DNA from 2 places in the Arthrobacter sp. P1_D12 genome. Region 1 is predicted to be linked to the other one. Evidence: riboswitches for the same ligand, from Rfam matches in the RefSeq annotation. Region 1 holds a riboswitch; the other holds the start of a gene.

The links. Region 1 has a riboswitch for cyclic di-AMP ahead of AC1DZV_RS10830 (aggregation-promoting factor C-terminal-like domain-containing protein). Riboswitches for the same ligand answer to the same signal wherever they lie in the genome.
Region 2: it holds a riboswitch for cyclic di-AMP, as region 1 does, so the genes downstream of both, AC1DZV_RS13995 (M23 family metallopeptidase) here and AC1DZV_RS10830 (aggregation-promoting factor C-terminal-like domain-containing protein) in region 1, are expected to answer to the same signal.

Annotation. Positions count from the first base shown of each region.
Region 1 covers NZ_JBFUAR010000012.1:152,597-157,975, reverse strand. Annotated here, with positions in the region: gene AC1DZV_RS10845 (hypothetical protein) at 1-63, opposite strand, end outside; gene AC1DZV_RS10840 (response regulator transcription factor) at 306-1,046, shown strand; gene AC1DZV_RS10835 (sensor histidine kinase) at 1,068-2,678, shown strand; cyclic di-AMP (ydaO/yuaA leader) riboswitch at 2,863-3,022, shown strand; gene AC1DZV_RS10830 (aggregation-promoting factor C-terminal-like domain-containing protein) at 3,022-3,960, shown strand; gene AC1DZV_RS10825 (bifunctional glycosyltransferase family 2/GtrA family protein) at 3,957-5,379, shown strand, end outside.
Region 2 covers NZ_JBFUAR010000017.1:43,773-49,151, reverse strand. Annotated here, with positions in the region: gene serC (phosphoserine transaminase) at 1-578, opposite strand, end outside; gene AC1DZV_RS14000 (iron-dependent transcriptional repressor DtxR) at 924-1,619, shown strand; cyclic di-AMP (ydaO/yuaA leader) riboswitch at 1,770-1,984, shown strand; gene AC1DZV_RS13995 (M23 family metallopeptidase) at 1,989-2,810, shown strand; cyclic di-AMP (ydaO/yuaA leader) riboswitch at 2,947-3,116, shown strand; gene AC1DZV_RS13990 (NlpC/P60 family protein) at 3,412-4,176, shown strand; gene AC1DZV_RS13985 (HNH endonuclease) at 4,396-4,896, shown strand; gene mobA (molybdenum cofactor guanylyltransferase) at 4,991-5,379, shown strand, end outside.

The sequences.
Region 1 (5,379 bases):
GGCGGGTACAGGGGCTGACTCGGGGGCTGGTCCGGAACCGGCTCCGGGATGCTGACCGCTCATGGTGTTTCTCCTTTAGGGTGCGGACCGGTGTTCACCCCAGCGTGGTGAGCGATCCTGTGCTTGGGCTGTGCGGGCCGACAGCCCGGCCTGTGACGTTGGCGCCGGACGGGAAAGGGGTTTGAACATGGCCGGTGCGGCCAACAAGGTCCCGCAACGGCATCCAGCTCGCTAGGCTGGGATTCACAGGTGCCGCACAGGGTCCCCAAAGCCCCGCCTAACCGGCAGATCGGAGAGTTGTCCCCATGGCCACTTCGCACTCCATGACCAACAACCTTCCCCAGCTCACGCATCCGGACGGCTCCCCCATCCGCGCCCTCGTGGTGGATGACGAGCCCAGCCTCTCCGAGCTCATGAGCATGGGACTGCGGATGGCCGGCTGGTCCGTGGCCGTGGCCGAGGACGGGCCTGGAGCCGTCCGGCTGGCCAAGGATTTCCGCCCCGACGTGCTGGTGCTAGACGTGATGTTGCCCGGGTTCGACGGCGTCGAACTGCTGAACAGGATCCGCGCGTTCGCGCCGGAGGTGCCGGCGCTGTTCCTCACCGCCAAGGATGCCGTCCAGGACCGCATCACCGGACTGGCGGCCGGCGGCGATGACTACGTCACCAAGCCGTTCAGCATGGAAGAGGTGCTGCTGCGCCTGCACCGGCTGGTCCAGCGCTCCGGAGTGGCCGCCATGGACACCGCCGAACTCGTGGTGGGAGACCTCGTGCTCAACGTCGACACCCGCGAAGTCACCCGGGCCGGTGAGGAAATGCACCTGACCGCCACGCAGTTCGAGCTGCTGCGCTACCTCATGGAAAACCCGAAACGGGTCATCAGCAAGGCCCAGATCCTGGACCGTGTCTGGGACTACGACTTCGGCGGGCAGGCGAACATCGTGGAACTGTACATTTCCTACCTCCGCAAGAAGGTCGACGCCAACCACGCTCCCATGATCCACACGGTGCGCGGAGCCGGGTACGTCCTGAAACCGGCGGACTGATCCGTGCCCTCACTTTCCGGCATGACCCGCGTCCCCGGACGCGACTGGCGCAACCCGTCCACGTGGCATTTGCGCACCCGGCTGGTCCTGGTAGCCATGGCGCTGCTCGTGGCCATCTGCGGCGCTGTGGGCTTGTTCAGCTACGCCTCCATGGACCTCTTCCTCACCCGGCAACTCGACACCCAGCTGGACCAGGCCTCGCACCGTTCGAGCGAATTCGGCCGGCCCTCCTCGGACGATTCGGGCAGGCGTCCCGACCCCCTCGAAGCCCGGGGACAGGGCGTCGGGACGCTGAACGCACGGATAGTGGACGGCGAAGTCAGCAGGGCCGGATTCCTGGCCGGGGACGGCGCGGTCAAGAGCCTCTCCCCCGCCGACAACAACGTTCTCCTGGCCCTCACCCCGAGCGGCGTGTCCGTGGACCGCAACCTTTCGGCCGGCGCCTACCGGCTCACAGCCGCGCGCACACCGTACGGCGACGTGATCGTGACCGGACTCCCGCTGGCAGAAAAACAAAACACCCTGGCCTCCCTGGTCTGGACCATGGTGGTGGTGTCCGCAGGGGGACTCGTGCTGATCGGGCTCGCCGGCACAGCCCTGATCCGGCGGACCATGAAGCCGCTGGAACAGCTCTCCGAGGTCGCCACCAAGGTCTCCCGTCTCCCGCTGGACGCCGGCGAGGTGGCGCTCGGGGTCCGCGTCCCGACGTCGGCGGCCCATCCCGGAACGGAAGTGGGCAGCGTGGGCTACGCGCTGAACAAGATGCTGGACAACGTCTCCAACGCTCTCGAGGCGCGGCAGGAGAGCGAGATGAAGGTCCGGCAGTTCGTCGCCGACGCCTCGCACGAACTCCGCACCCCGCTGACGGCCATCCGCGGCTACACAGAGCTGATGCGGATGACCGAGCATTTCACCCCCGACGGCGAGAGGTCCCTCGCCCGTGTGCAAAGCCAGTCCGAGCGGATGACCACGCTCGTGGAGGACCTGCTGCTGCTGGCGCGCCTGGACGAGGGGCAGCCGCTCAAGATCTCCGACGTCGACCTCACCCAACTGGCCATCGAGACGGTCAGCGATGAGAAAGTCATGGCCCCGGACCGCATCTGGCAGCTGGAACTTCCGGACGAGCCCGTGGTGGTGCGCGGTGATGCGACCCAGCTTCACCAGGTCCTCGCCAACCTGCTATCCAATGCGCGCAAGCACACTGAACCCGGGACCAAGGTGGTCACGGGCGTTATGCGCTCGGCTGACGGCAGTGCCGTGGTCACCGTGACAGACAACGGCAGCGGCATCGCCCCGGAATTTATCGGCCGGGTCTTCGCCCGCTTCGCCCGGGCCGACGCCTCGCGCACCAATCCGGCGTCGAATCCCGCAGCCGTCCCCGCCGATTCTGCCGTCGCGACGGCGAGGGTAGGGTCCGGGGCCCCCGCACGCTCGTCCTCCGGCGCCGTTTCCGGCAGCCGCGGAGGTCACGGCACGGCGACCGCCGCGCCGACGTCCGAGGGCACCAGCGGGTTGGGCCTGTCCATCGTCCAGTCGATCGTGGAGGCCCACGGAGGAACAGTCGAGGTCACGTCCCGGCCGGGCCGCACGGAGTTCGCCGTGCGGCTGCCCGCCGCGCCGCCGCCGGCTTAACCGGAACGGCCGCCGTCGGCGCAAACGGCCCGGACCGGCCGGCCCGCGAACCCGGCGCAACCCGACACCCCGGCACTGTGACTCCTGTTACCAAAATGTGACTTAAGCGGCCAGGTCCTGTAGCGTCGTTAGCGTGCGCCGCCATCGGTGCCGCATATCCGGACGGACGCCAAACTCTGCCGCTTCCCGGATTCCGCTGGACCAGGCAGAGGCGGGGGACCCAGAGTTCCCGGGCATTCTGCTTTCATGCGCCCTCGGGGTGAAGCCGACACGTGATGTTCCGTGCYGCCGGATGACCTCATCCGAACCCGACAGCTAACTCCGCCGGCGTTGAGAGGCCACCATGACTGAATTCCAGGTACAAACACGCCCTGACGGCGGTTCGCATTCCCGCTCAGTTGGCGCAGCCAAGTCGCGCCACCGCGCCGAACCGGTCAAGCAGGCATCCGCCCTGTCGCGGTTCGCCGCCGGGCTCGGTGTAACCGGCCGCCGTGCCGCCGTCGTCACCGCCGCGTGCGCACTGCTACTGGGTGGCGGTGCCGCCAGCCAAGCGGCAGAGCCCGGCGCCCACACGGCGAATGTTGCGAGCCAGACGGCCACGATCGCCGACCCGCTGGCCAAGCTCAACTTCGAGCGGGTCCAGGTGGCTGGCCCGGGCGCTCCAGCGGAAAAGAACGTGGCTCCCCAGATCTCGGAGGTTAAGGCAGCCGAAGCGCTGATCCACGCCCCCGCTGCTGCCGCGCCGGCAGCCTCGGCAGCACCTGCTCCGGCCCCCGCGGCAGCCCCCGCACCTGCTCGGGTTCCCGCGGCAGCTCCCGCTCCGGCACCCGCTCCGGCACCGGCAGCCGCTCCGGCCCCCGCACCGGTCGCAATCGACGACCCCGCCGGCGCGCAGGCCTACGCCGCGTCCCAGCTGGGCCGCTATGGCTGGGCACCTGGCCAGATGCAGTGCCTGCACAAGCTGTGGACCAAGGAGTCCGACTGGAAGACCACCGCCACGAACGCCAGCAGCGGCGCCTACGGCGTGGTCCAGTCCCTGCCCGCCTCGAAGATGGCGAGCGCCGGCGCCGATTACATGACTAACTACCGGACCCAGATCAACTGGGGCCTGAACTACGTCAAGTCGCGCTACGGTTCCCCCTGCGGTGCCCTGAACTTCCACTACGCGGGGGCCTCCTTGCGTCTCCACTGCGGGACCGGCCCGGCGGGCCAGAATTCCACAGTCCCCGCACAGCTTGACCCTAAAGCCCTCATATGGGCCGCCGGGAAAGTTGAGCCATGACATTCACAGACCAGGCCACAGGAACCCTGCCCCGCTCCACGGCGACGCCGGCTGGCCCGGCGACCCCCGAGGCACCCTCGGGGCTTGCGCTGGCCGACGCACCGGTCCCGGGCCCGATCGCCGGGGCGCTGACCGGCACCGGCGGCCGGCGCACGGCCATTGATACGCGCGCCAGCACGCCCCTGCTGGACGTCACCATCCCGGTCTTCAACGAGGAACGGGACCTCGAGGCCTGCCTGCGCCGGCTCCACGCGTACCTGCTCGGCGCCTTCCCGCATTCCTTCCGGATCACCGTGGCGGACAACGCCAGCACCGATGGAACGCTCAAGGCCGCGGAACGGGTAGCCCGCGAGCTGCGCGAAGTGACGGTGGTCCATATGGCGGAAAAGGGCCGCGGAAACGCACTTCGCAGGGTGTGGCTGGCCTCGCCGTCGCCGGTCCTGGCGTACATGGATGTGGATCTTTCCACTGATCTGGCGGCCCTCGGCCCGCTCCTAGCCCCGCTCATTTCCGGGCACTCCGACCTGGCGATCGGGACGCGGCTGACCCGCAACTCCCGCGTGGTCCGCGGACCCAAACGGGAATTCATCTCGCGCAGCTACAACTTACTGCTCCAGGCCCTCATGGGCGCCCAATTCAGTGACGCGCAGTGCGGCTTCAAGGCGATCCGGGCGGACGTGGCCCGGCAGCTGCTTCCCCACACGCTGGACAACGCCTGGTTCTTCGACACCGAGCTGCTGGTCCTGGCAGAAAAGTGCGGCCTGCGCGTCCACGAAGTCCCGGTGGACTGGACCGACGACCCGGATTCCAGCGTGGACATCGTCCAGACGGCCCTCGCGGACTTGCGCGGCATGGCACGGTTGAGCCGGGACCTGGTCTCGGGCCGGATCCCGGTTCCCGACCTGCGCGCGGCCCTGGCCCGTGGACCGCTGCCGGCCGCCTCGCGGGCCCAGGAACAAAGCCCCGGCGGAAGCCTCTTCGGACAGCTCGTCCGCTTCGGCAGCATCGGGGTGGCCTCCACCCTGGCCTACCTGGCGATCTTCCTGCTCTGCCGCGGGTTCGTGGACCCGCAGCTGGCAAACTTCCTCGCGTTGCTCACCACCGCCGTGGCCAACACTGCGGCCAACCGGCGCTTCACGTTCGGCATCCAGGGCAGCAGCCAGGCGGCTCGCCACCATTTTGAGGGGCTGCTGGTCTTCGGCATCGGGCTGGCCCTGACCTCGGGCGCACTCGCCCTCGTTCACGCCGCATCGGGAGCGGCACCGGACCGCTGGCTTGAACTGCTCACGGTCACCGCCGCCAACCTGGCCGCCACGGCCGTGAAGTTCCTGCTCTTCCGGCTGGTTGTTTTCCGCCACAGGCCCGCCGCTGCCGTTCCGGCGCCCCCGATCCTTCCCTCCCCCGCACAGAAAAGGCCAA
Region 2 (5,379 bases), on a different contig from region 1:
TAGTACACGTCCGACTCCGCCACGTCCACGTCCAGCCCGCCCGCGGCCGAGGTCGCGTCCACGAGCACCAGCGACCCCTCGTCGGCGCCGGCCACCCGCTGGACGGGGGCGGCAACGCCGGTTGAGGTCTCGTTCTGCGGCCACGCATAGACGTCGACGCCGGCCTCCGCCCGGGCGGTGGGGCGGGTGCCGGGTTCGGCCTTGATGATGGAGGACTCGGCAAGGAACGGCGCCTTGTTGGTGGCGGAAGCGAACTTCGAGCCGAACTCGCCGAAGGACAGGTGCTGCGCCTTGTTCTCCACGAGCCCGAAGCTGGCAATGTCCCAGAACGCGGTGGATCCGCCGACGCCCAGCACCACTTCATAGCCTTCCGGTGCCCGGAAGAATTCGCTGAGGCCGCTGCGCACCGAGCCGACCAGGTTCTTCACGGGCGCCTGGCGGTGGGAGGTCCCCAGCAGCTTCGACGATGCCGCGGCCAGGGCGTCCATCTGTTCCGGCCGGACTTTGGACGGGCCGGCGCCGAACCGTCCGTCCTTGGGCAGGAGGTTGGCGGGGATCGTGATGCTGGTGTCGCTCACAGTGGCTCCAATTTTCGGCTGGTTCGTAGCGTGGCTGGGAGGTGGCGGGCAGGGATGGCTACCACGGACACCCCTCTTCATTCTGCCTGTCTTATTTTGCCTGACAGCTCCCGGCGATACAGAAAAAGGCCTGTCATAGTCCGGTCATTGAGACGCCGGGGACGGCCGGCCGGCTGGGGCTGGGACAATAGCTTCAGGTCGATCGAAAGATTATCCGGAGTAATTCAAAATAGGCTAGGCTGGCATGCGAACGTACGGCGGTTCCCGCCTGGGCGCATCCTGCATGCAGCCCGCACGCGGTACGGTGGGAATGACGCTAGGACTGCGCTCGAGGAGCTGAGCTGAATGACGGATCTGATCGATACTACGGAGATGTATCTTCGGACCATTCTGGAACTTGAAGAAGAAAACATCGTTGCCCTCCGCGCCCGCATCGCCGAACGGCTCCGCCACTCCGGCCCCACTGTGTCCCAGACCATCGGCCGGATGGAGCGCGACGGGCTGGTGGTTGTTTCCGGCGACAGGCACCTTGAACTGACGGAAACCGGACGGAAACGTGCAATCGGTGTCATGCGCAAGCATCGTCTGGCCGAACGCCTCCTCGCGGACGTGATCGGGCTCGACTGGGCCTACGTCCACGAGGAAGCGTGCCGCTGGGAACATGTCATGAGCGAACGTGTCGAGCGAAGAATCTTCGAGATGCTCAACCACCCGACAGTCTCGCCCTACGGAAACCCTATTCCGGGGCTTGCGGATCTTGGCGGCGTGCCCAATGGCGCCCCCGTGGACAGGCCCGTGAACTTGCTGGAGGCCATGGCCGGCTACGGGGCAACTTCACGGGTTACGGTCAACCGGCTCGCGGAGCCGATCCAGGTGGAGCCGGAGCTTCTGGCCCAGCTCGACGAGGGCGGAATCAGGCCTGGCGCGCTGGTCTCGCTGGAGCGGGTGGGGGAGTACATCTCGGTCCGCGTCCCCGATATCGAAGGTGCCCTGGAGCTGCCGCCCGAGGTTGCCGCGCACGTCTTTGTAACAGTCGCCTGACCAGCCACTACGCGCCGGTCATGGGACGACCCATGAGTTGTCCACAATTGCGGTTACGGATTTATTACCGGGCGGCTTAATCGCCTATAGTTAGTGCCCAGTACCGATACCAAAGCGTTACCTGATCCGAAGCCGAGCCCTGCCAGCGGATCAGTCGCAGAACTACCTCCTGGCAGGGGCGGGGGAACCACTTTCGGCTGCTACTTCGGCAGCCTTGGGGTGAAGTCCGTCAGCGGCAAGCAGCTTCCACCGAAGGATCCCCTGGGGATGCCTCTGTGCTTGGCTGCTTGCAACGGCGGACCGGGTCTTTGATCTCTCTGACCCGAATCCGACAGCTAACTTCGCAGGCCATCCAGAGAGGAACCGTTCTTGACCACCCAGACCGCCAGGGGCCGTCGCCGCGCGACCGGTCCCGCTCCGGAGCCGCGTCCCGTCGTCGCACACACGGCCGAACGCCCGCGGGACGTGCACCGCGATGAACGCCGTCGCCGTCGCAGTCCGTTCCGCCAGGTCACGGACTTTGCCGCGGCCAGCGGAGTCGGGCAGAAGGCCGGGATCGCACTGGCCGCAACTGGTCTGGTTCTGACTGTGACGGTCCCCGTCACGAGCCCGGTGATGGCTTCGAATCCGGGAGAATCCGGCGCGCTCTCGGCTGCCGTGCAGCCGGATGTCACCGCTGCCGCTGCCGCCAAAGTCGACTTCAACCGCACGGCCGTCACCACGAAGGGTGATCCGGACGGGAAACTCAAGCAGCTGCTGAGCGCCCAGTCTGTGGGCACCATCACCCGCGCGGCATCGGCCGGCACCCTGGGTGCGCCGCTCGACCAGCTGGTCACGGCCTCGCCCTTCGGCTACCGCGTCAGCCCCATTACCGGGGGCGCGGGGGAGTTCCACCGCGGCCAGGATTTCGCCGCCCAGTGCGGCACGGCGGTCCACGCGGCCGCCAGCGGCACCGTGACCTTCAACGGCTGGCATCCCTTCGGCGGGGGGAACCGCGTGGTCATCGATCACGGCAACGGACTGGAGACCACGTACAACCACCTGTCCTCGGCCTCGGTCAAGGTCGGCCAGAAGGTTTCCCGCGGTGACGTCGTCGCCATGAGCGGGACCACCGGCGCCTCCACCGGCTGCCACCTCCACTTTGAAGTGATGGTCAACGGCGAAGTCGTTGACCCGCTCGGCTGGCTCTAGAAAGACGATGGGCAGCTCTCAACTTCTTGTGACACGCCGTGATCTGAATGTGACATTGGATCCGGACTGCTGTAGGGTTTGAAGCACGCCAACTTTTCCGAAGTTGGCGCTCTTGAGTGGATTGCCTAGCTCTGCCACCGCTCAAGGTCCGTTCGCATTACATCGTCTGGCAGGGGCGGGGGAACCAATTTTGGCCTTCGAAAGAAGGCCTTGGGGTTAAGTCGCAAAGCTTCCCAGGAAGCAGCGCGGCCGGGTGACTCCCATCCGAATCCGACAGCTCACCTCGTAGGCATTGGGAGAGGCTACTTTCGTGTCTTCACGCCACAATTCTGCGCGCATGCGCACCGGCGAGGCTCTGTCGAGCCCGCTGGAATCCACATCACGTGCCGCCCTTGCCGGCGCCCGGATTGGATCACGTTCCGCAGGCTCAATCTCTACCGAGCCCGGACAGCATGCAGTTTCCGCTTTTGGCGCGTCTTCGCAGTACACCCTTCGCTAAGTAACCCATTTCGGGGCGATCCGGCGTACCCCCAAGATGCCGGAGCGTCCTCAGTCCGTGCCCGAAAGCGCGCGGTCCAAGGATCACGAAAGAGAGAACTTAATGACTACTCGTGCAAACGTTGCACGGCACCGCGCCGAGGTCACCAAGACCAACTCGCTGGCTGTAATTGCTAAGGCTGTCGGCGACAACGCCGGCGGCGTGGGCCGTCAGGCCGCGGTCATCGCCGCAGCTTCCGGTCTGGTCCTGACCAGCGGAATCGCAGCCAACGCTGCTGAAACCAATGTTCAGCGCGAATCCACCTCCGCTTCGGCCCTGGAAGTCCAGTCCGCAGCTCCGGCCACCATCTCGGCCGCTTCCACCATCGCGATCTCCTACGAGAAGCCCGCCGTGACCACCACGCCGGCTCCCGTCGTCGAGGCTCCCAAGCCCGTCGTGAAGGTCCAGGACGCCACGGCCACGGCCACCCGCGCCGGCGGCACCGAGCTGGGCGTCAGCGGCGGCGTCGCTGCCCAGGCCCCCGCGGGCATCGGAAGCGGCGCAGGCGCGACCATCGCCGCTGCTGCCTACGCACAGATCGGCGTGGCGCAGGACTGCACCGCCCTGGCCACCAACGCCCTGGCCGCGGCCGGCATCCACTACCACGGCTGGCCGGCAGGTTACCTGTCCCTGGGCCGCACCGTGAGCGCCGCCGAGGCACGCCCGGGCGACCTCGCCTACTACCAGAACGGCGGCGTGGGCATGGCTCACATCGCGGTCTACGTCGGCAACGGCATGGCAGTGCACGGCGGCTGGAACGGCGGCACCACCGCGCTGTACAGCGTCAACGTCGGCTCCGGCCCGGTCTTCATCCGCGTCGGCGCCTAAGCACGAACCCCAGCATTCCGAAAGACCCCCGCCTCCAGGCGGGGGTCTTTTGCGTTGCCGCGCAGTGAACTTTCCGCGCTGAGGACCGCGCCGGTGAAAAAATATTCGGTGATCCGGCACTTGAGTGTTTACTCTTGTGTTGTCGATCCATAGCCCGACCATGCAGAGGGCAGCCGGCCCTCGTGCCGCTGGCGGGTGCGGCCGTGAAGAGGTATGCGGATGCGCACTCTCGTTCTGAATGCTGGATATGAACCGCTGGCGGTCATCACCTTCCGCCGGGCGCTCGTCCTTGTCCTGACCGGAAAGGCCAGCGTGGTGGCCGAAGGGGACGACCCCGTGGTCGGCCCCCAGGACATTTTGGGCCGCCCGTCCGTGATCCTGCTGAACCGCTACATCCGGCCCAGGTATAACACGATGACTGCGGTGAGCCGCCGCGGCGTGCTGCGCCGGGATGCCCACCGCTGCGCGTACTGCGGCAAGGCTGCCCACACCATCGACCACATCCAGCCCAAATCGCGGGGCGGAGCCGACTCCTGGGAGAACCTGGTGGCGGCGTGCCTGCGGTGCAACAACGCCAAGAGCGACCATACGCCGGCGGAGATGGGCTGGAAGATCGGTTTTGTTCCGGGCCCGCCAAAGGGTGCCATCTGGCAGATCAAGGAACTCGAGAAGCCGACGCCGGCCTGGGATCCGTTCCTGCTGCCTGAATCGGCTGCCTGATCTGCCTCCTTGCTGGCTGATCAGCCGGTGAAGACGCTGCCGGCGCACGTTACGGCTTGTTCAGTGGCCGCTGGCGCCGGGCTAGGCTGAACCGATGGAGTTCGATGCCATCATTCTCGCCGGGGGGCGGTCCTCACGCCTCGGCGGCGTGCCCAAATCCGGGCTGATCTACGACGGCGCCACCCTCCTGGAGCGGTCACTGCGGGCCGCGGGCGCGGCGGGGCTCACCGTCGTCGTCGGCCCCGACCCCGGGGGCCTGCCCGGCGGCGTCCTGACCTGCCGGGAAGAGCCTCCCTTCGCGGGTCCGGCCGCAGCCATCGCGGCGGGGCTGGCCGCCCTGGCCGCCGATCACGCGAGCCGGCACGCAGCCGCCGCGCCCTATACCCTCGTCCTGGCGTGTGACATGCCCCGGTCGGAAGGCGCGGTCCGTGCCCTGGCCGAGGCGCTGGCCGCGTCTGCTGCAGGCACGCCGGAAAGGGGTGG